One region of the Microbacterium horticulturae genome, then DNA from elsewhere that is predicted to be linked to it. Evidence: riboswitches for the same ligand, from Rfam matches in the RefSeq annotation. Region 1 holds a riboswitch; the other holds the start of a gene.
What was found. Region 1 has a riboswitch for thiamine pyrophosphate ahead of PU630_RS01445 (YkoF family thiamine/hydroxymethylpyrimidine-binding protein). Riboswitches for the same ligand answer to the same signal wherever they lie in the genome.
Positions count from the first base shown of each region.

Region 2: linked by a shared signal. The riboswitch ahead of PU630_RS13925 (ECF transporter S component) and the one ahead of PU630_RS01445 (YkoF family thiamine/hydroxymethylpyrimidine-binding protein) in region 1 are both predicted to bind thiamine pyrophosphate.

Region 1 covers NZ_CP119108.1:299,992-310,896, forward strand. The annotation lists gene PU630_RS01415 (molybdopterin oxidoreductase family protein) at 1-2,198, shown strand, start outside; gene PU630_RS01420 (hypothetical protein) at 2,200-2,649, shown strand; gene PU630_RS01425 (YaeQ family protein) at 2,694-3,233, shown strand; gene PU630_RS01430 (energy-coupling factor transporter transmembrane component T family protein) at 3,270-4,088, opposite strand; gene PU630_RS01435 (ABC transporter ATP-binding protein) at 4,085-5,725, opposite strand; gene PU630_RS01440 (ECF transporter S component) at 5,766-6,419, opposite strand; gene PU630_RS01445 (YkoF family thiamine/hydroxymethylpyrimidine-binding protein) at 6,416-6,964, opposite strand; TPP riboswitch at 7,119-7,228, opposite strand; gene PU630_RS01450 (sulfite exporter TauE/SafE family protein) at 7,337-8,080, shown strand; gene PU630_RS01455 (PNPOx family protein) at 8,158-8,541, shown strand; gene PU630_RS01460 (YccF domain-containing protein) at 8,544-8,933, opposite strand; gene panB (3-methyl-2-oxobutanoate hydroxymethyltransferase) at 9,146-10,021, opposite strand; gene panD (aspartate 1-decarboxylase) at 10,018-10,413, opposite strand; gene panC (pantoate--beta-alanine ligase) at 10,413-10,905, opposite strand, start outside.
Region 2 covers NZ_CP119108.1:2,935,100-2,946,004, reverse strand. The annotation lists gene PU630_RS13955 (ABC transporter permease) at 48-875, opposite strand; gene PU630_RS13950 (ATP-binding cassette domain-containing protein) at 872-2,533, opposite strand; gene PU630_RS13945 (enoyl-CoA hydratase/isomerase family protein) at 2,645-3,706, shown strand; gene PU630_RS13940 (J domain-containing protein) at 3,708-4,631, shown strand; gene PU630_RS13935 (SLC13 family permease) at 4,827-6,407, shown strand; gene PU630_RS13930 (D-alanyl-D-alanine carboxypeptidase family protein) at 6,440-7,822, opposite strand; TPP riboswitch at 7,947-8,055, shown strand; gene PU630_RS13925 (ECF transporter S component) at 8,049-8,687, shown strand; gene PU630_RS13920 (ABC transporter ATP-binding protein) at 8,697-10,181, shown strand; gene PU630_RS13915 (energy-coupling factor transporter transmembrane component T family protein) at 10,178-10,905, shown strand, end outside.

The DNA.
Region 1 (10,905 bases):
GCTGCGGCGTCGAGGTCGCGGTCGCCGGCGGTCGGATGGTGGGCATCCGCGGACGCGCCGAAGACCGCGTGAACCACGGCCGGCTCGGCCCGAAGGGGCTCTACGGTTGGCAGGGCGAGCAGCACGACCGGCTCACGGCGCCGCTGATCCGGCGCGACGGCGAGCTCGTCGAGACCGACTGGGAGACCGCGATGTCGGCGATCGTCGACCGCTCGCGCACCCTGCTCGAGACCAAGGGTCCGCTCTCGCACGGGTTCTACACCTCGGGTCAACTGATGATCGAGGAGTACTACACGCTCGCCGTCATCGGCAAGGCCGGCATCGGCACGCCGCACATGGACGGCAACACCCGCTTGTGCACCGCGACGGCGTCGGCGGCGTTCCAGGAGTCGTTCGGCAGCGACGGGCAACCCGGCTCGTACACCGACATCGACCTCTGCGACACTATCTTCCTCTTCGGGCACAACGTCGCCGAGACGCAGACCGTGCTCTGGAGTCGCATGCTCGACCGTCTCGACGGTCCCAACCCCCCGCGGCTCGTGTGCGTCGACCCGCGGCGCACCAAGGTCGCCGAGCGCGCCACGGTGCACCTGCCCATCCGCAACGGCACGAACCTCGCCCTCATGAACGCCCTCGTCCACGAGATCATCGCCGCCGGTGCCGTCGACCGCACCTACGTCGACGCGCACACGATCGGCTTCGACGAGCTCGAGAAGATGACGAAGGATGCCACGGCCGAATGGGCTGCGGAGATCTGCGGGGTCGCGGCATCCGATATAAAGAAGGCCGCCGAGATCTTCGCGACCAGCGAGCGCGTGGTCTCGACCTGCTCGATGGGTTTCTACCAGTCGCACCAGGCGACGGCGGCGTCGTGCCAAGTGAACAACATGCACCTGCTGCGGGGAATGGTGGGGCGGCCAGGCGCCGGCATCCTTCAGATGAACGGCCAACCGTCGGCCGAGAACAACCGCGAGGCCGGATGCGGGGCGGCGTTGCCCGGCTTCCGCAACTGGTCGAATCCGGCCCACGTCGACGAGCTCGCAACGCTGTGGAACGTCGACCCGCTCGTCATTCCGCACTGGAAGCCGCCGACCGACGCGATGACGTTGTTCCGGTATGCCGAGGAAGGGTCGATCGGTTTCCTGTGGATCGCCGGCACGAATCCGGCGGTCTCGATGCCCGATCTGGCGCGGATTCGGGCGACGCTTGCGGGGGACCAGTGCTTCGTCGTGGTCTCAGACGGCTACCTCACCGAAACCGCGGCGCTCGCCGACGTCGTCCTGCCGACCGCGCTGTGGGCCGAGAAGACCGGCAGCTACACCAACGTCGACCGCACCGTGCACCTGCAAGAGAAGGCCGTCGACCCGCCCGGGCAGGCGCGCAGCGATCTCGACATCTGGATCGACTACGCGCGACGGCTCGATCTGCACGACAAGGACGGCCACCCGCTGCCGGCCTGGAACACGCCCGAGGCCGCGTTCGCCGGCTGGCAGGAGTGCAGCGCAGGCCGCCTGTGCGACTACACGGGCCTCTCCTATGGTCAGCTGCACGAGGTCGGCGGCATCCAGTGGCCGGTCACCGCGCAGGCGCCCGACGGCACCGAACGCCTCTACGGCGACGGACGCTTCGCGACGCACGCCGACTTCTGCGAGACCTACGGGCACGATCTGACGACCGGCACTCCGGTCACGCGCACGCAGTACCTCGCCGACCACCCCGACGGCCGTGCGGTGCTCAAGACCGCGCCGTATCAAGAGGCTTTCGAGACCCCCGACGACGAGTACCCGCTGCGGCTGACCACCGGGCGCACCGTCTACCACTTCCACACCCGCACGAAGACCAAGCGCGCGGCGCCTCTGCAAGAGGCCGCGCCGTCGATGTGGGTGGAAGTGTCGCAAGTGGATGCCGCGGCCCGCGGCATCCACGAGGGCGATATCGTTCGCGTCACGTCGCGTCGTGGCTCCATCGAGGCACCGGCGCGGGTGTCGCATGTGCGCGACGGTGTCGTGTTCGCGCCGTGGCACTACGGCGGCGATGCGCTCACGGCGGCGAACGAGCTCACGCTGACCGCGTGGGATCCCGTCTCGAAGCAGCCCGAGTTCAAGGTCGCGGCGATCCGGCTGCAGAAGGTGCGCGACGGCGATGGGCCCGCACCGGCACCGCTGCTGACGGCGTCGGCACCGGTGGAGGAGGTGTGACATGCAGCTGCCGCACTATCTCGCAGCCCTCGTGACCGCCGAGCGCAGGCTTGCCGACGGATACGACCAGGTGACGCGCGCGCACGCAGGCGTGGCTGACGTCGCATTGACGTCTCGTTCGTTCGCCGAGGCGTCGCGGGCGAGGGCCGATGCGCTCGCCGCCGCGTGCGAAGACCGCTACCCCGGCGGCACGGACGAGGGTGCGCCGGCCTCGTTCGCGGCGGCGCAGCCCGGTCCGCTCGCTCTGCTGAGCGACCTCGCAGAGCTCGCGCGGCTGGCAGGGTTCGTGCATACCGCGTGGGAGGTCGTCGTGCAGGCGGCCTCGGGCCTGCGCGATCGCGATCTCCTGTCCGAAGCGCAGCAGAACGTCTCGGCGCTGGAGACTGAGGCGGCGTGGATCGACCACAAGACGAAGAGCGAGGCCGCGCAGGCTGTGCTCGTCGCGGAGTGAGGGCGTCGCCGGCCGCAGACGGAGTACGCGTAGGCTCGATCGCGATGGCTACCGGAGCGACGATGCACACCTTCGAGGTGCAACTGGCCGACGTCGATCGCGGCGTGTATGAGGAGCTGACGCTGCGCCTGGCGCGGCATCCCTCCGAGACCGACGCCTATATGATCACGCGGCTTCTCGCGTACTGCCTCGAGTATGAAGAGGGCATCGCGTTCAGCGAGGGCATCTCGGCGACCGACGAGCCGGCCGTGCTGGTGCGTGACCTGACCGGTCGGGTCACGGCGTGGATCGAAGTGGGAGCACCGGATGCCCCCCGCCTGCACTTCGGCAGTAAGCTCGCCGACCGCACCGCCGTGTACACACATCGCGACCCCGCGAAGGTCATCGCGCAGTGGGCGGGCAAGACCATCCACGAGGCCGACGCGATCACGGTGCACAGCTTCGATCCGGGGTTCATCGACGCGGCGGCGGGGCTCGTCGAGCGGCGCAATGAGATGACGCTGTCGGTCACCGAGCGGCAGGTCTACCTCGAGCTGAACGGCACGCATCTGTCGTCGCCGATCCACGACCACGCGATCCGCTGAGCGCTGGCCGCGGACCGGCGCTCGTCCAGAATGCGTTCACCCTGCCCCGAACAGCGCACCCGGGCCGGTGAGCGTGCCGGCGCTGGCCGACGCGACGAGCACCGCGGCCAGCGCCGCGAGCACGCCGCCTGCGAAGAGCGCGTCCCGGGCCGTGAGCGCGACCGGTCGCCAGATCGTGCGTGGTGAAAGGCCCAGCCCGCGCTGCTCGAGCGCCCGCGCGAGACGCTCGCCACGACGCAAGGAACCGATGAGAAGGGCGGATGCCGCGGCGAGGTGCCCGGCGGCGCCGAGCCGCGGCATCCCGTTCCGTCCGATCGGTGCGCGCACCAGGTGCGCCGCGCGGATCGTCTGCCACTCGGCGCCCATCGTCTGCAGCATGCGGTAGCCGGCGAGCAGGGCGCTGGCGACGCGGATGTCGAGACGCAGATGCTGGTGTGCGCTCGTCATGAGCGCCACAGGGTCGGTCGACACGATGAAGGCGATCGACAGGACGCCGGTCGCCAGCGTGCGCAGGGCCAACGCCAGTCCAACGTCGAGGCCCTCCTGCGTGACCCGGAGGAGACCCGCCTGCCAGAGCACCGTCCCCGGCCGCGTGAGCATGTTCGCGACGAACAGTCCCAACGCGAACGCGATGAACGGCACGTGCCCGAGCGCGAGCGTGCGCGGCGGGACGGCCCGCGCCGCCAGGACGGCCGCGACGGCCACCACGTAGAGCGCGGCGAGCGTGGGCACATCGAACACGAACAGCAGCACGAGCGAGACGGCGAACAGCAGCGCGAGCTTCACACTCGGATTGCGCTGCGCAAGCGGGCCGACCAGGTGCCGCCGGAGGTCGGTCGGAGAGCCGGCGCTCATCGTGAGGGCGCTCTGTCGTAGGCGTCGAGCGCGGCGTGCAGCTCGGCGGTCGATCGGCAGCGCGTCAGCAGATGCTCGACCAGCCGCGGAACGCGCACGCCGGCGCGGCGCAGCAGAGCGCCTTCGCGCAGCACGTCGGCGAGGTCACCGTCACGAATGACCCGGCCCTCGTCGATCACTATCGCGCGGTCGGCGACCGCGGCCAGCGAGCGGAGGTCGTGGGATGCCGCGAGCACGGCGCGTCCGTCGTCGGCGGCGACCCGCAGCTGACGTGCGGCCCGCAGCGCGTCTCGACGGTCGAGCCCGAACGTGGGCTCGTCCGCGATGAGGATCGGGCGGTCGTGGGCGAGCATCGCCGCGAGGCTCAGGCGCCGCTTCTCACCGCCCGAGAGACGGTACGGGCTGCTGCCCCGCACATGCGTGAGACGATGCGCGTCCAGCGCCTGCTCGACGCGTGCGGCGATGCCGGCGTCCCCACGCCGATGCCTCCCGCGTCGCGGCGCCGACGCAGCGAGCCCGTGCGCGACCTCGTCGGCCACCGTGCGCCCGACGAACTGATGCTCGGGATTCTGAAAGACCATGCCGGCGCCCCGCCGGACGCCGTAGCCGGTCACCGCGCCGCCGAGGCACTGTTGCAGCCCTGCCAACGTGCGCAGCAGCGTCGACTTGCCGGCGCCGTTGCGGCCCAGCAGCACGACGACCTCGCCCGCGCGCAGCTCGAGCGACACGTCATCGAGCACCGGCTCGGAGGCGCCCACGCTCAGGCGGTGTGCCTCCAAGACGACGGCGCCGCGTTCGGGCGGCATACCCGGCGCTGCCTGCGAAAGGGAATCGACGAAGGCCCGATTCGCCGCGGCGTCGAGCGCGCCCGGCACTCCCGTGACCGCATGCAGTTCGGCATCGAGCGGCAGCCAGCAGCCCGCGTCGCGCAGCCGTGCCGCATGCTCAGCCAGGACCGCAGCGGTGTCGCCGCTCGCCGCGACTCGCCCTCGGTCGTCAAGGACGACGGCGCGCTCGGGCATCGCCCCGGCATCGGCCAGATCGTCGAGACGATGCTCGACGAGCACCGTCGTCGCTTCGGTCGCAGCGACAGCGGCATCGATGGCCGCACGCACCGCGATGACCCCATCGGCGTCGAGCATCGAGGTCGGCTCGTCGAGCAGCAGCACGCCGGGCTCGGACGCGAGAACGGCCGCGAGAGCCACGCGCTGACGCTGCCCTCCGGAGAGGGAGTGGATGCCGCGGCCGCGCAGGTCTGCGGCATCCACCACTTCCAGCGCAGCCGTGATCCGGGCGTCCATCTCGTCGCGCGGTACGCCGTGGTTCTCGAGCCCGAACGCGACCTCGGCGTCCACGTCGACCATGCACAGCTGCGCGTCGGGGTCCTGCGCGAGCGCGCCGACGGTGCGCGCCAGCTCGACGACGGTCTTTGACTCGGTGTCGACCCCGCCGACCGTCGCGCGACCGTGCATCGTGGCCGTGACCGAGTGCGGCACGACCCCCGAGAGCACGTCGAGCAGCGTCGACTTGCCCGACCCCGACGGCCCGAACACTATGGTGCGGCTGCCCGCAGGGAACTCCGCGGTCACCTCGTCGAGGACGGCGCGCGTGCCGAAGCGGATGGATGCGGCATCCACCCGCACGTCCGTCGTCTGGCGTGTGACCGGCCGATCGTGATCACTCAGCGCGCGCGGCACGGTCGCGACCGATCGCGAAGTTGTCGACCACGCCGGTGCGTGCGACCGCCGAGACGATCGGCTTGGCCAGCAGGCCGCCGAGCACGATACCCGAGAGCACCTGGACGACGAGGCGGATCCAGAACAGATCGGTGCCGTACCACCCCGAGCGGAAGGCCGAGAAGAAGAACACGAAGCCGGCGCCCAGTGCGCCGGAGAGCGCGTACTGCAGCCATCCGTAGCGCCGGTAGCGCGTCAGCGCGAACGGGAGTTCGCTGCCGATGCCCTGAATGCCCGCCGCGACGAACAGCAACGGACCGACCGCCGACCCGAGGAAGACGACCTCGATCACCGACGCGAGGATCTCGGCGGCCACGCCCGCGAAGGGGCGCCGCACGATCGCCACCGCGATCGGCGACACCAGGAGCCATCCACCCAGAAGCACGTGCTGGGTGAGGTCCCCGAGCGGACCGGCGAGCACCGACAGCCACGCCCAGGCCTGCACGAGCGCCCAGTAGAGGAAGCCTGCGACCACGCCGAGCACGACGATGAGCATGATGTCGCGCAGGCTCCAGCCGCGGTGACTGCGCGTGGGTCGGGGACGCGCCGTGCCGTTCTCGAAGGCGCTCGCCGTGGCGCTCTCGGGGGCGCTCATGCCGCAGCTCCGCTCGGGCTGTTCACCGAGATGGTGACGTGGGTCGTCACGTGCGGCACCGTGCGGCCCACGCGCACCCAGCCGCCGGCCACGGTCTCGAGGATCGTCGCGACATCGCCGTGCAGGCGCGTCACGTAGTGGTCGCTGCGCACGTACGTGCCGTTCGCTCGCGCGTCGTCGATGGCGGCGTAGATATCGCGCATGTGGTCGGCGGCTCCGCTGTCATCGAGCGGATACAGCGCCCACTGCGCCGAGCCCACGACGCCGGTCGGCGGGACGTCGGGGAGGGGCGACACGAGCCCGCCGCCGGCCGGGAGCGCGCAGCGCACCTCGCCGGGGCATCCCCTCGAGAACATCACCGTGGCGCTCACGTGACGCCCGCCGCGCGCAGCCGCGGCGATCAGGCGCGCGAAATATGTGGCCAGGGCCGTCTCGTCGCCGGTCGCCCACGTGCTGACGTCGTCAGTGACGACATCGAGCTGCGCCGCGTCGGCCGAGGCTTCGGCGAGGGCGGTGAGGATGACGTCGACATAGTCATCGCTCATCACCGCGAGGGTGATGCGGCCGCCGACACCGAACTGCTGGGGCGTCGGTGTGTCTTGGGCCTCTTGCTGATTATCTTGCGTGACCGAATGCACGTTGTGTGCCCTTTCTCCTCGGAGGTAGGCACGGGTGTGTGCGCGACGCGGTGCCGTGCACACGTCGAGAAAGCTGCCTCCCTGCGCCGGCATGATCCGGATCAGGTTCGACGGTCGAAGGTTGAAGACCTTCCTCTCAGCCCGGCTCACCGGACTCCCGTGTACGCAGGCAGTGTAGCGCGGTCCGCGGTGTCGACGGAGCGTCCGAGCGTGATCCCCAGATGTGACGTTTCCGCGCGTGCGCGGTTACGCTGGCCCGATGCCCCGCGAGAGACGACCGTGAGCCTGCTGCTCACCGCGATCGCGGTCTGCATCATCGCAGCCCTCGCCGCCGCGGCGCAGGCAGTGTCGGGCTTTGGTTTTGCAATGCTCAGCGTGCCGCTGATGATCCCCGTGCTGGGCGCACCTTCATCGGTCGTCGTCGCGACCGTGCTCGGACTCGTCTTGACCATCGGCAGCACGATCGCCGAACGCCGCGCGGTGGAATGGCGCCCCGTCTTTGCGTTGTCGGGCGCCGCGCTGGTCGGCATTCCGATCGGCCTCGCGGTCTTGCAGTTTCTCGACCCACACTGGCTCTCGCTGGTCATCGGCGTCGTCGTGATCGGCGCGACCGTTCTGCTGGCCCGCCGCACGCCGCTGCAGCTGGAGAGCAGAAGGGGCATCGTCGCCGCCGGCGTGCTCAGCGGTGCGATGCTCAGCTCGACAGGCATGAACGGTCCGCCGGTCGTCGCGGTATTCCAGACGCGTGGGCTGCGCCCCGTGGCGTTCCGCGCGTCGCTGCAGGCGGCCTTCGCCATCCAAGACCTGCTGGCGATCATCGGCTTCGTGTTCGTCGCGCGACTCACGCCCCAAGTCGGCCTCCTCGCGCTGATCGCCGTGCCGGCCCTGGTGCTCGGCTGGTGGCTCGGCGACCGCCTCTTCCACCGCATCGGTCAGGGTGCCTTCCGCTGGATCGTGCTCGGGATGCTGCTGCTGAGCGGTCTGCTGGCGATCATCCAAGCCGCGGTGCAGCTCTCCGGCTGATCACGCACCGTGGCTGATCATGCACTCCGGCTGATCAGACACTGTGCTGCGGCATCCCCCCGCCGTACGCTCGACACATGAACCGGATCCGCCGGGCGTGGCTGTGGCTGCTGAAGAACACCCTCAACAAGGGCACGAGCGCCCTCGCGCGCACGGGGCACGGCCCGTTCAGCCTCGTGCGGCACGTCGGCCGCAAGAGCGGAACCGTCTACGAGACGCCCATCATCGTCGCCGCGGTGCCCGAGGGCTTCGTCGCCGAACTGACCTACGGCGAGCAGGTCAACTGGTACCGCAATGTGGTGGCCGCCGGCGGATGCGAACTCGTCGTGCGCGGCATCCCGCACCGCATCGTCGCCATCGAACCGTACCCGACGGATGCCGGCCGAAAGGCGTTCGGCCCTCCAGCCACCGCGCTGCTCACGCTGCTGCGCCGGAACGAGTTTCGACTGCTGCGCACCTGAGGTCAGTCGAAGGCGCCCGAGCGCGTCGAGACGATCTGCTTGCCCAACGGCATGAGTGACACCGCCACGAGCTTGAAGTCGGCGATGCCCATAGGAATACCGATGATGGTCACGCACAGCGCCAGGCCCGAGACGATGTGTCCGATCGCCAACCACCACCCGGCCACGACGACCCAGACGACATTGCCCAGGAACGAGAAGACGCCCGGCTGCCGCTTGTCGACGATCTGCCGTCCGAACGGCCACAGCGAGTAGCGGGCGATGCGGAACGACGCGATCGCCCACGGGATCGTGAAGATCGGGATGCACAGCACGATGCCCGCGGCCATGTATCCGATGAACAGCCAGAATCCGGCGAAGACCACCCAGATGATGTTGAGGATCGTGCGCATCTCCACATCATGGCAGGCCGTGACCGGGCAACGGCTGGGTCGCCGCGGGGGCCGTGCTGGCGGCGATCCCGGTGCTGGTGCTTTTCTTCGCGCTGCGGCGCTGTGGGCGCTTCCCGCGGCCCGCGCGCGGCTCGGATCGCCGAACGTGACGGCCGAACAGGGGCGGTGCTGAGGCTCGGGGGAAGGGTGGCCGAGAGGCGGGATGCCGCGGCTCAGCGCAGGTCGTCGAGCGCGGCGTGCAGCTTCTCGGCCTCGCCTGCCGCCATCGCGTAGCCGTGCTCGGGCGCGGGGTAGGCGCCCGACCGTACCTCGCCCGCGTAGGCCCGGATGCCGTCGATCGTCGCGGCGCCGACCTCGGCGAAGCGCTTGACGAAGCGCGCCTGATGTCCGTCGTGGATGCCCAGCAGGTCGTGGAACACGAGCACCTGACCATCGACGGCCGGGCCCGCGCCGATGCCGATCACGGGTACGTCCAGCAGGGGCACTATCGCCGCTGTGGCCTCGCTCGGGATCGCTTCGAACACGAGCGCGAAGCATCCCGCAGCCTGCAGCGCCAGCGCGTCGGCCGCCACCTGCTGAGCGGCCTCGGCGGTGCGGCCCTGGGCACGGTAGCCACCGAGTACACCGACGGTCTGCGGCGTGAGCCCGACGTGCCCCATCACGGGGATGCCCGCGGCCACGATCGCCCGCGCCCGCTCGACGGTCGTGCCACCGCGCTCGATCTTGACGGCGTCGACCCCGGCCTCCTTCACGAAGCGCTGCGCGGTGCGCACGGCCTGCTCGTCGCTCGCCTCGTACGAGCCGAACGGCAGGTCGCCCACGAGGAGCGGGCCGACCAGTCCGCGGCGCACGGCCGCAGTGAGCATGAGCAGCTCGTCGACCGTCACCGACACCGTGCTGTCGTAGCCGAGCACGGTCATGGCGGCCGAATCCCCGACGAGCACGGCATCCACCCCCGCCGCCTCGGCGGCGCGAGCGCCGGGATGGTCGTACGCGGTCACCATGACGATGGGCTCGCCCGCGGCCTTCTTGGCGGCGAGCGTCGCGAACGTGGTCTTCGGGGCGCGCTCGCCGGGATGCGTGCTCATGCCAGGGCCTCCGCTGCGACGAGGACGCCGGGCTCGGCGTCCACGGTGATGATGCGATTGTGCTCGTCGACGTGCACCACGCGCGGCTCGTAGGCGTCGAGCTCGCCATCGTCGACATCTGCGTACGAGATGACGATCACGGTGTCGCCGGTGTGCACGAGTCGGGCGGCCGCGCCGTTGAGCTGCAGGTCACCGGACCCGCGGACGCCTGCGATCGTGTAGGTCACCAGGCGTGACCCGTTGTCGACGTCCACGACGTGCACCTGTTCGTTCGGGCGGATGTCGGCGGCCTCGAGCAGCTCGGGGTCGACGGTGATCGATCCGACGTAGTGCAGGTCGCTGCCGGTCACCCTGGCGCGGTGGATCTTGGACTTGAGCATGGTGCGTCGCATCAGGAGGCCTCCAGCAGCCGGTTGTCGATGAGGCGGGCAGCACCGACTCGGGCCGCCACCGCCAGCAGTGCGGTCGGTGCGACGGCGTCGACGAGGGCGAGGTCGTCGGCGGAGCGCAGCTCGAGGTACTCGGGTTCGATGCCGGCGCTCTCGAGCACGGCGCGTGCCGCCTTGAGCAGCTCGTGCGCACCGGTCTGACCGGACGACACGGCGCTCTCGGCCGCATCGAGGGCACGGCTGAGCGCTGTCGCGCGCTCGCGGGACGCGGCATCCAGATACGCGTTCCTCGAGCTCATCGCGAGACCGTCCGCCTCGCGCACGATCGGGCATGCGACCACGTTCACGTCGAGGTTCAGGTCGCGTACCACCCGGCGTACCACGAGCACCTGCTGGGCGTCCTTCTGCCCGAAGTACGCGGCGTCGGGCCGGACGATGCCGAACAGCTTCGTGACCACGGTCGCCACGCCGTCGAAGTGCCCGGGTCGGGTTGCG
Region 2 (10,905 bases), 1.0 Mb from region 1:
TGATCCGGCGATGGGAAGGCTATGCGCGATGGTGCCTGATGCCGCGCTCAGTCGACGTCGCGGCGCCAGCTGGTGACGTGTCCGAGCACCATCAGCACGATCGCGTAGGCGAGCAGCACGACACCGCCCACCCACCAGTCGAGTGGTTCGGCGCTGCTCGTCGATCCGGTCGTGGCGGTGTAGATGCTGGTGCCGACCAGCGCGTCGCTGGCCGCGCCGGGCAGGAAGCGCAGCGCCGCGTCGAGGCCGTCGACGAACATGCCCGCCACGCGCGCGATCGGTTCGACGAACTGTGTGAACGCGAGGACGATGACCACGGCGGCGACCTGGTTGCGCACCAGGGTGCCCACGCCGATGCCCACGAGCACCCACAGGGCGAACGCGATGACGATGCGGCCGAGCATCGCCCAGGTGTCGGACTGATCGAGTCCCGTCGACTGCCCGAAGCCGGTGAGGAAGCCGGCTGAGGGGCCGACCGCCGCGATGAGCGCGAGCACGGCATACACGACGCCGATGCCGATCCCGACGAATGCCTTGGCCCACAGCACGCGCCCGCGCCGCGGGGTCGCCAGGAACGTCGGGGTCAGAGTATGGTGTCGGAACTCGGCGGTCACCATCAGCGTGCCGATCAGCAGCGGGAAGACGTAGCCGATCGACGCGGCGATGCTGTACAGCACCGGCGCCAGGTCACCGGTGGGCACGCCCGCCTGCTGGCTCTGGCCGGGGAGCTCGCCCGCGGCCGAGGCGCTGAAGACGAAGCCGAGGCCGGCGGCGGTGAAGCCGATGTAGGCCACGAGCACGATGGCGAGGATCCACCACATCGCCGTCGTCAGCAGCTTCGTGGTCTCCGAACGGGTGGCGGCGGCAAAGCTCATCGCCCGTCACCTCCGTCGTGCGAGTGGTCATCGGGGCGGGATGCCGCGTCCTCGGCGCTCTCGTCGGCGTCGGGGGTGGCCGTGCCCGCGGCGTCGGACGCGGCGGCGTCCGGCTCAGCCGGGTCTGTCTGCGCCTCGGGTGCCGCGGCCGACGACCCGTCGAAGGCGTGGAAGAAGGCATCGGCGTCCCGATCGGCCTGCGTCTTCTCCTCATGGCGCCAGTCGTCCGGCGGAAGCTCTTCGGGCTCACCGGCGACGACCTCGTTCCGGTCGGCGGACGGTTCTGTGGGGTCTGGCTCGGCGGCGGGTTCCGGCTCGGAGACCGGCTCAGGCTCGGCCTCTGATTGCGGTTCTGACGCCGTTTCCGGTTCCGTCTCCCGTGTCGATTCAGGCTCGGTCGGCGGCACGATGTCGATGACGCCCGTTGCGGCAACCGCGAACGACGCGGTGTGCGGCGCCGGCTCCGGCTGCGCGTCGGACGCGGACTCGGACGCGGGCTCGGGCGAGGGGGCGACGCCGGACTCCGGTGCAGCGACCGCTTCGGTCTCTGCGGGTGCTTCGGCCTCTGTGGGCGCTTCTGCCTCTGCGGGTGCCACGGACTCCGTCGGCGCTTCGCTCTCTGCGACCGCTTCGGCCGCTGCGGGCGCGTCGACGTCCGCGGGAGTCCCGGGCTCCGGATCGGGCGTGGCGGGCTCATCTTCCGTGATGGCGGGGGCCGCGGCATCCACTGTCTCTTCTTCAGCGCCGCGCGCCGACGGGTGCACGCGCAAACCGTTGACCAGCTCGAAGAAGACCTCCTCGAGCGCGGGACCGCGGCGTTGCAGCAGCGACAGGGCGACGCCCGCGTCGGCGGCGACCCGTCCGACGGCGGCGACATCGGGATTGCGCACGGTCAGCCCCGAGCGCAGCACCTCGTACGGCACGCCGGCGCTCTCGAGCGCCGCGGACAGCGACGCGCGGTCGGGGGCGTCGACGACCGTCGCGTACTCGATCGGGTCGACGAGGTCTTCGATGCCGCCCTGGAAGACGAGGCGTCCGTTGGAGATGATCAGCAGCCGGTCGACGGTCTGCTGCACCTCGGAGAGCAAGTGGGACGACATCAGCACGGTGCGGCCCTGGCGGGCGAGCTCCTGCAGCAGTCCGCGGATCCAGGTGATGCCCTCGGGGTCGAGCCCGTTGACCGGCTCGTCGAGCACGAGCACGCCGGGGTCGCCCAGGAGCGCGGCGGCCAGCCCCAAGCGCTGTCGCATGCCCAGCGAGTACCCGCCCACCTTGCGACCCGCGACATCCGCCAGCCCCACGGTGCCGAGGGCCTGGTCGACCCGCGCGGCAGGCAGACCTGACGCCTGCGCGAGCACCTTGAGGTGATTGGCCGCGGTGCGACCCGGATGGAAGCTGGATGCCTCGAGCACAGCACCGACCGTCTGCAGGGGATTGTCGAGCTTCGCGTACGGCACGCCGCCGATCGTCGCTTCTCCGGAGCTGGCACGCACCAGGCCCAGCAGCATGCGCAGCGTGGTGGTCTTGCCGGCTCCGTTCGGACCGAGGAACCCGGTCACCGACCCTGGCTCGACGCGGGCCGACAAGCCGTCGACGGCGAGCACCGGTCCGAAGCGCTTGGACAGTCCTGCGAACTCGAGCACCTGACCTTCGGGCATGCCGAACCTCTCGTCGCGCGGGCAATCGTCCTCCCCATCTTGGCGGAAAGCGGCGTTTCTGTCCTCCCCCTGCGCAGATGTCGCCGATATGGCCCGGGTAACCTGGCGGACGTGTCAACGTCGCCCGAAATCGTCGAACCCACCGTCCTCGCCCGTATCGAAGGCGCCGTGGGCCGCCTGACCCTCAATCGCCCGCGCGCCATCAACGCGCTCGACCTGCCGATGATCGGCCTCATCGACGAGGCCCTCGACGCGTGGGAGCACGATCCGGCCGTCACGGTCGTCGTGCTGGACGGCGCCGGCGAGCGCGGACTGTGCGCCGGCGGCGACGTGCGCAGTCTCTACGACGAAGTCGTCGCCGGGCGCCCTGGCGACACCGCGGCCTTCTTCCTCGCGGAGTACCGGCTCAACGCCCGCCTGGCCGAGTATCCGAAGCCGATCGTCACCCTCGCCGATGGCATCACCATGGGCGGCGGCATCGGCCTGGCCTCGCACGCGGCGATCCGCGTGGTCACCGAGCGGTCGAAGCTCGCGATGCCCGAGACACGCATCGGCTTCACTCCCGACGTCGGCGGCACGTGGCTGCTGGGTCGTGCCCCGGGGCACCTCGGCGAGTACCTCGGCGTGACAGGGACGACGATGGATGCCGCAGACGCCGTCTACGCCGGGTTCGCCGACCACCTCGTGCCCTCCGACCGGCTCGACGAGCTGCGCGCCGCGCTCGCCGGCGGCGGCGACGCTTCGGCGATCGTCGCCGAGCTCGCGATAGCGCCGGGGGTCTCGCGGCTCGAAGCCGCCCGCGCCTGGGTCGATGAGACGTTCTCGGCCGACACGCTGGGCGAGGTCGCCGAGCGCTTGCGCGCGCGCGCCGAGCCCGCGGCATCCACTGCTCTCGACCTGATGGGCGAGCTCGCTCCCACCGGCATGGCCGTGACCTTCGAGGCGGTGCGGCGCGCGCGCGATCTGCGCGACCTGCGCGCCGACCTCGCGCAGGAGTACGGCCTGGTCATGTGGTTCGCGCACACTCAGCCCGATCTCGTCGAGGGGATCCGCGCGCAGCTCGTCGACAAGACGCGCGACCCGCACTGGAACCCCGCTGCGCTCGCCGACGTCGACCGGGCCACGATCGAGGCGGCCTTCGCGTCGGTGCCCGCACTGCCGCTCTGGGAGTGACGTGTTCGACAGTCCTCTCTCCGCCTCCGCGTACGAGGTGCTCGGCGTGGAACCGACGGCCGACGACGACGTGCTGCGCAAGGCGTACCGTCTGCGGCTGCGCCAGACGCACCCCGACACCGGGGGCGATGCGGCACTCTTCATCCAGGTGCAGCGCGCGTGGGAGCTCATCGGAACCGCTGATGCGCGCGCCGCGTATGACCGCGGACACGGCTTCGGCGGGCAGGCTTCCGCCGCGGCGGACTGGGGTGGATGGCGCGCCCCCGCGGCCCGCACCGACACCCGGCCGCGCGCCCGGTCGAGCGGGCAGCCTGGCGGGCGGCGGCGCGAGCAGTTCCTCACGCTGATCCGCGAGTGGGCGGGGCGGGGCGTCGATCTGCCCGATCCGTACGACCCGGCGCTGGTGCGGACGGCGCCGGTCGAGATCCGCCGGTTGCTGGCCGATGCGCTCGCCGAAGAGGCCACCGCGCGCATCGTCGCAGACCTCGGCATGGGATACACCGTCTGGCACGATGTCGCCGCGGGGCGGCATCCCGACGAGAAGGTCGACCACATAGTGCTCGCACCCAGCGGGCTGTACGGGGTTCTCTCCGAAGACCTCGGCGGTCCCGTGCGTACGCGCCGGGGCGAGCTCGTCGGCGACACCGTCGCCGGAACCCCGATCGCGGACCTGATCGCGGGCGTGCGCACGATCGCGCGCGCAGCCCGGGTGCGCTTCGGCGGGGCGATCGTCGTGCTGCCCGATGACGACGTCGTACAGCCCGTGGAGCAGCTCGGCAAAGTACGCGGCGTGCGCACGGCGCTGGTGGCCCGCAGCTCGTTGGCGAACGTGCTGCGTCAGGGCATTCCCGGGGCGCCCGAGATCGGCGGCAACGAGATCTTCGACGTACGCACGCGCCTGAACCAGACGCTGCGCTTCGCCTAGGGCGGGCGGAGGCGCGGGGGTGGATGCTGCGGGTCGGCCTCTGGCCGCGGCATCCACCCCCTCACTCCGCCGGTTCGGAATCAGGTGTTCTCGCGAGATCAGGACGATGTGCGGCTCGATCGTCCTGCTTTCGCGAGATCAGGTGTTTTCGTGCGGGGCGCCGCCGGGCGCGACAGGCCCGAGTAGGCTCGCCGCGTGGACCCCGTGATCGCCACCTTCGTCATCCTCGGTCTCGCCGTGATCGCGTTCGTGAGCGGCCGGATCGCGCTGCCGGTGGTCGCGCTGGGCGTCTGCCTCGCTCTGTGGGCGACGGGTGTGCTGACGCTTCCCGAGGCGCTGTCGGGGTTCGGCGACCCGACTGTCGTGTTCATCGCGACGCTGTTCGTGGTCAGCGAATCGCTCGACGCGACGGGCGTGACCGCCTGGGTCGGGCAGCGGGTGATCGAGCGGGTGGGGACGAACCGCGGCATCCTGCTCATCGCCGTCATGCTCATCGCGGCGGTGATGTCGGCGTTCATCAGCATCAACGGGGCGGTCGCCGCCCTGCTGCCCGTTGTCGTCGCGGTCGCGGTGCGCGCGGGGATCGTTCCGTCGAAGCTGCTCATCCCGCTGGCCTTCGGCGCGAGCGCGGGGTCTCTGCTGACCCTGACCGGTACGCCGGTGAACGTGGTGGTGTCGGATGCCGCGGTGAACGCCGGCGGCCGCGCATTCGGGTTCTTCGAGTTCGCCTTGGTGGGCATTCCGCTGGTCGTGCTCACGGTGGTGTTCACCGCGGTGTTCGGGGAACGGCTGCTTCCACGCCGCGACCCCGAGCATCTCGACGTGCCCGACACGAGCCGCGCGGCCCAGCGTCTGCGCGAGAGCTATGCGGTCACGGCCGAGACCGGGCAGCTGTTCAGCGCGCGGGAGGGCGCGGCCGAGGTCATGATCGCGCCACGATCGAGGCTGGTGGGCCGCACGATCTATGCGGGTATGACCACGCGCGAAGAAGACCTCGTGATCCTCGGGGTGCGCCGCGGAGGCAGCGACGTCGATGCCACGTCTGTGCGCGGCGGCGAGCTCACGCTGCAGGCCGGCGACTCGGTGCTCGTGCAGGGGCCGTGGGCCGCACTGGAGCGCTACGTGCGCTCGCCCGATGTCATCGCGGTCACGCAGCCTCAGACGTTGCGTCGTGCGGTGCCGCTCGGTCGCGGCGCGAAGCGGGCGCTGGCCATCCTTGCTCTCATGGTCGTGCTGTTGGCCACCGGGGTTCTGCCGCCCGCGGTCGCGGGACTGCTGGCGGCCGGAGCGCTCATCGTGTCGCGGGTGCTGACTCTGCCGCAGGTGTACCACGCTATCTCCTGGACCACGGTGATCCTCATCGCGGGCATGTTCCCGCTGTCAGACGCATTCGTCTCGACGGGCGCCGCCGACGTCGTCTCGAAGGTCGTGCTGGGACTGACCGGCGGGGCATCGCCGGTCCTCGCGCTGCTCGTGCTGTGCGTGGTCGCGCTGGTCCTCGGCCAGTTCATCTCGAACCTGGCCACGGTGCTGATCCTGGTTCCGATCGCGGTGTCGGTCTCGCACACTCTGGGCGTCAGCATCCAACCCTTCATGATGGGGCTGACGGTCGTCGGGGCCGCCGCCTTCTTCACCCCGATCGCGACACCGGTGAACCTCATGGTGATGCAGCCCGGTGGGTACCGGTTCGGCGACTACTGGCGACTCGGTCTGCCTTTGGGGCTCATCTACCTGCTGATGGCCGTGCTGTACGTGCCGCTCATCTGGAAGTTCTGAGGCCGATCAGCCGACCCCGTCAGCCGGCCCCGTCAGCCAACCCCGAGCAGGTCGAGCGGGTGGGTGAGCCGCCACCACAGGCTCGGGCCCGTCAGCTCGGATCCCAGCGTCACCGACACCGTCGACGAGTTCAGCGGCCCGCTGGCCGTCAACGTGCCGGCCTTGGCGCCGGCCTCCCAGACGCCGAGGTCGAGATCTGCGGTCACCTTCGCCGACGCGCCGTTCCACAGCACGACGACGGCGTCCTTGGTGGTCGTGATCGGCACTGTCTCGCCCCAGCGCGTATGCACGGTGCCCACCGTCGTGTCGGCGGCGACCGACGGCGACTCCTGCAACTGCTTCTCAAGCTGCGCGAGCAGATCCCGCGACGTCGACCAGCGCTTCTTGTCGGTCGGCTCGTTGAGCACGACCGAGTACACCCGCACCTCGGTGCCGTCGATCTCGACATTCTTCGCGGCGAGCAGGTTGTACCCGTCGAGACTGCCGGTCTTCAGACCTATAACGCCCGTGTCGGCCAGCAGCTCGTTGGTGTTCTCGACCTTGCCCGCGCCGGGCAGCGTGAGCTTCTTCGTCTTCACGATCCCGGCGATCACCGGATTCGCCATCGCCAGCTCGGCCACGTCGATGAGGGCTGTCGGGGTCGCCGTGTTGCCGATGTCGAAACCGGTCGGGTCAGCGATCGTGATGCCCGAGATTCCCCGGGTGTGCAGCCACGAGTTCGCGGCACTGGCGAACGTTGCGTCGGACCCCCACCAGGTCGCCCCCAGGCGCGCCGCGTAGTTGTTGGCCGAGCCGATCAGCATGCCCTGCAAGACCTGGTATTCGGTCAGTGATGCGCCGACCGGCACGTCGAGCGCCGACTCGCCGCGCGCCCGGTACCGCCAGTAGTCGAGCATGTCGTTGTAGGTGAATGCGAATTCCTGGCCCTGCTTCTTCGCAGTGACCGGGCTCTCGTCGAGCACCATGAGGGCCGTGACGACCTTGGTGATGCTGGCGATCGCGCTCTGGTCGGCGGTCGATGCGGCCGGGTCGCCCAGACCCTCAACGCCGACGCCGGCAGCCCCGTCCTTGGGCCATTGGATCACTGCGGCCTTCGCCGCGACCGGCTGCAGCTCGGCCTTCGCCACTGTCGGGGCGACGGCGGTCAGCGGCCATACCGCCATCGAGACGCAGTACGCGAGGACGACCGCCACCACGAGCCCGATCGGCACGAGCACGCCGGGCCGCAGCGGCGAGCGGCGCGGACGCTCGGCGAGCAGGTCGGGAACGACGGGCTGGGCCGTGGACGTCACGTCGAGAGACAGCGACTGTGCCGAAGCGGTGAGGGATGCGGCATCCCACCATGCCAGCGCCGACTCGCCGTCTGCGGTTGTCGACGTCGCCGGCTCGTCGGTCGGCGGGTCGGTCGTGTTCACCAGCCCAAACTACCGGACGCGCCTCTCAACGGGCCATGGGAGAGATGGGCCATTCGGCCTCATCTCCCTCGGTGGGCTGCGGCTTTCAGCCGGGTCCGAGGGCTGTCGCCGCGGCTATACTCGACCACACAACCACGGGAGTCCGGTGTGCCGGGCTGAGAGGAAGCGCCAACGCTTCGACCGTCGAACCTGATCTGGGTCATGCCAGCGCAGGAAGGGAGTTTCAATGCACACAACCGCATCCGCCTCCACCACGCCGAAGCATCGCTGGAGAGTCGTCGACATCGTCGTGGCCAGCGTGATCGGCGTCGCCGCCGGCGTCGTCTTCTGGATCTGGGGTCAGGCCTGGACCCCGCTGTCCACCGCTCTCGCGTTTCTGCCGGGGGCCGAGGGTCTGCTCGCGGGCGGCTGGTTGTTCGCCGGCGTGCTCGGTGGGCTGGTGATCCGCAAGCCCGGCGCCGCGCTGTACACCGAGATCGTCGCGGCCGTCGTGTCGATGGCGGTCGGCACGCAGTGGGGGCCCGAGACCTTCATCTGGGGTGTGATCGAGGGCCTGGGCGCCGAGATCGGCTTCGCGCTGCTGCTCTACCGCAACTGGCGCCTGCTCGGCGCCCTGCTGTCGGGCGCGATCGCGGGCCTGTCCACGGCGATCCTCGACACGAACTTCTCCTCGGTCGCCGCCCAGGCGCTGCCGTTCCGTGCCGTCTACTTCATCGCCGCCATCGTGTCGGGCATCGTGCTTGCCGGGTTCGTCTCCTGGCTGATCGTGCGGGCTCTTGCCGCCACCGGCGCGCTCGACCGCTTCGGTGCCGGTCGGGAGGCGCGCTCCCGTGAGCGGGAGAGCGCCCCCGCCGACGCCGCGTAGAGGCCGACCATGGCCGACTCGTTGCGCCCCGCCGTCGCCACCGCACGCGGATGGGGCTGGCGGCACGCGGGGCGCCGCCGGTGGGCGGTGTCGGGGCTCGATCTCGACATCCCCGCCGGTCAGCGGGTGCTGCTGCTGGGCGCGAGCGGCGCGGGCAAGAGCACGCTGTTGCGCGCGTTGGCCGGGGTGCTCGGCGACGAGGAGGACGGCGAGCAAACCGGCTCGCTCCTGGTCGATGGGGCGCACCCGGCGTCGGCCCGCGGACGCACCGGGCTGGTCCTGCAGGATCCGGATGCGCAGGTCGTGCTCGCCCGCGTCGGCGACGACATCGCGTTCGCCTGCGAGAACCTCGGCGTTCCCCGTGACGAGATCTGGAAGCGAGTGGATGCCGCGATCGACGCCGTCGGTCTGTCGGTCGGCCGCGACCACCCCACCGCGCAACTGTCGGGCGGGCAGAAGCAGCGGCTCGCCTTGGCGGGCATCCTCGCCATGCAGCCCGGCCTCGTGCTGCTCGACGAGCCGACCGCCAATCTCGACCCCGAGGGCGCGGTGTCGGTGCGCGACGCCGTGCTGTCGGCAACCCGCGGGGCGACCCTCGTGGTCGTCGAGCATCGGGTCGATCTGTGGGCAGCGCATATGGATCGGGTCATCGTCCTGGGTGACGAAGGGCTGATCGCCGACGGCGCCCCCGGCGAGGTGTTCGCGCGGTTCGGCAGCGAGCTGACCGAGGCCGGCGTCTGGGTGCCGGGCGCTGAGCCCTGGCGCTCGCCGCGGCCGCGTCGCAGCACCGGGGGAGACCGGCTGCTCGAGGCGCGCGGGCTGGCGGTCGGCCGCCGGGCGTTCGGGCAGCGGATGCCGCGGGTCGTGGCGTCCCGAATCGATCTGTCGGTCGATGCGGGCCGGGCCCTGGCGCTGACCGGACCCAACGGCGCCGGAAAATCGACGCTCGCGCTGACCGTCGCCGGTCTGCTGCCGCACGCCGGGGGTGGACTTGTCGCCACCGAAGCGCTGCGCGACGGCGCCGGGCCGGATCCGGTCCGCTGGCGCTCGCGCGAGCTTCTGACCCGCATCGGCATGGTCTTCCAAGAGCCCGAGCACCAGCTGCTGACCGCCCGCGTGCGCGATGAGCTCGCCGTGGGCCCGCGCGCCCTGGGCATCGACGGCGACGCGCTGGCGGCCCGCGTCGATCCTCTTCTGGAGCGCCTGCGGCTGGCCCGGCTCGCGGCCGTCAACCCGTTCACCCTCTCGGGCGGCGAGAAGCGCCGCCTCACGGTGGCCGCCGCCCTCGCCACGCGTCCGCGCGTGCTCGTCCTCGACGAGCCGACCTACGGGCAGGATGCCCGCACGTGGCGCGAACTCGCCGACCTCATCGATGAGGTGCGGGATGCCGGCACCGCCGTCGTCTTCGTGACGCACGACCCCGGGCTGGTCGACGCGCTTGCGGACGACGAGCTGCGGTTGGATGCGGCGTTGGCCCCGGGCGGTGTGCGATGAGCGTCCTTGCGCCGGACCCCGCCGCTCGCGTCGCCTCGTTCAACCCCGTGGCGAAACTGCTCGCCACTCTCCCGCTGACGGTGACGCTGCTGCTGTCGATCGACCCGGTCTCGGCCGGGGTGACCCTGGCGGGCGTGCTCGTCCTGATGCCGTTCGCCGGGCTTCCGGCACGAATGCTGTGGCTGCGCGCCTGGCCGCTCCTGCTCGCCGCCGTCATTGCCTCGGCCGCGACGGTGCTGTATGGACGGCCCTCGGGGCAGACCTATGCGCAGTGGGGGCTCGTGCACATCAGCGATGGCTCGCTGCAACTCGCGCTGGCGATCCTGTTGCGCGTGCTGGCGATCTCGCTGCCGGCCATCGTGCTGCTGTCGACCACCGATCCGACCGACCTCGCCGACGGGCTCTCACAACTGCTGCGCCTGCCGTCGCGCTTCGTGCTGGGGGCGCTGGCCGGGCTGCGCCTTGTCGGGCTGCTGGTCGACGACTGGCGCGAGCTGTCGCTCGCGCGTCGCGCGCGGGGCGTCGCCGACTCCGGGCGCATCCGCCGGTTCCTCGGGCAGGCGTTCGCGCTGTTCGTCCTCGCGATCCGGCGCGGCACCAAGCTCGCCACCGCCATGGAGGCGCGCGGCTTCGGCGCCCCCGGCGCACGCAGCTGGGCGCGGCCCTCGCGTCTGCGCCCGCGGGATGCGGTGCTCGTGGCGATCGCGGTCGTCGTGGCCGCGGC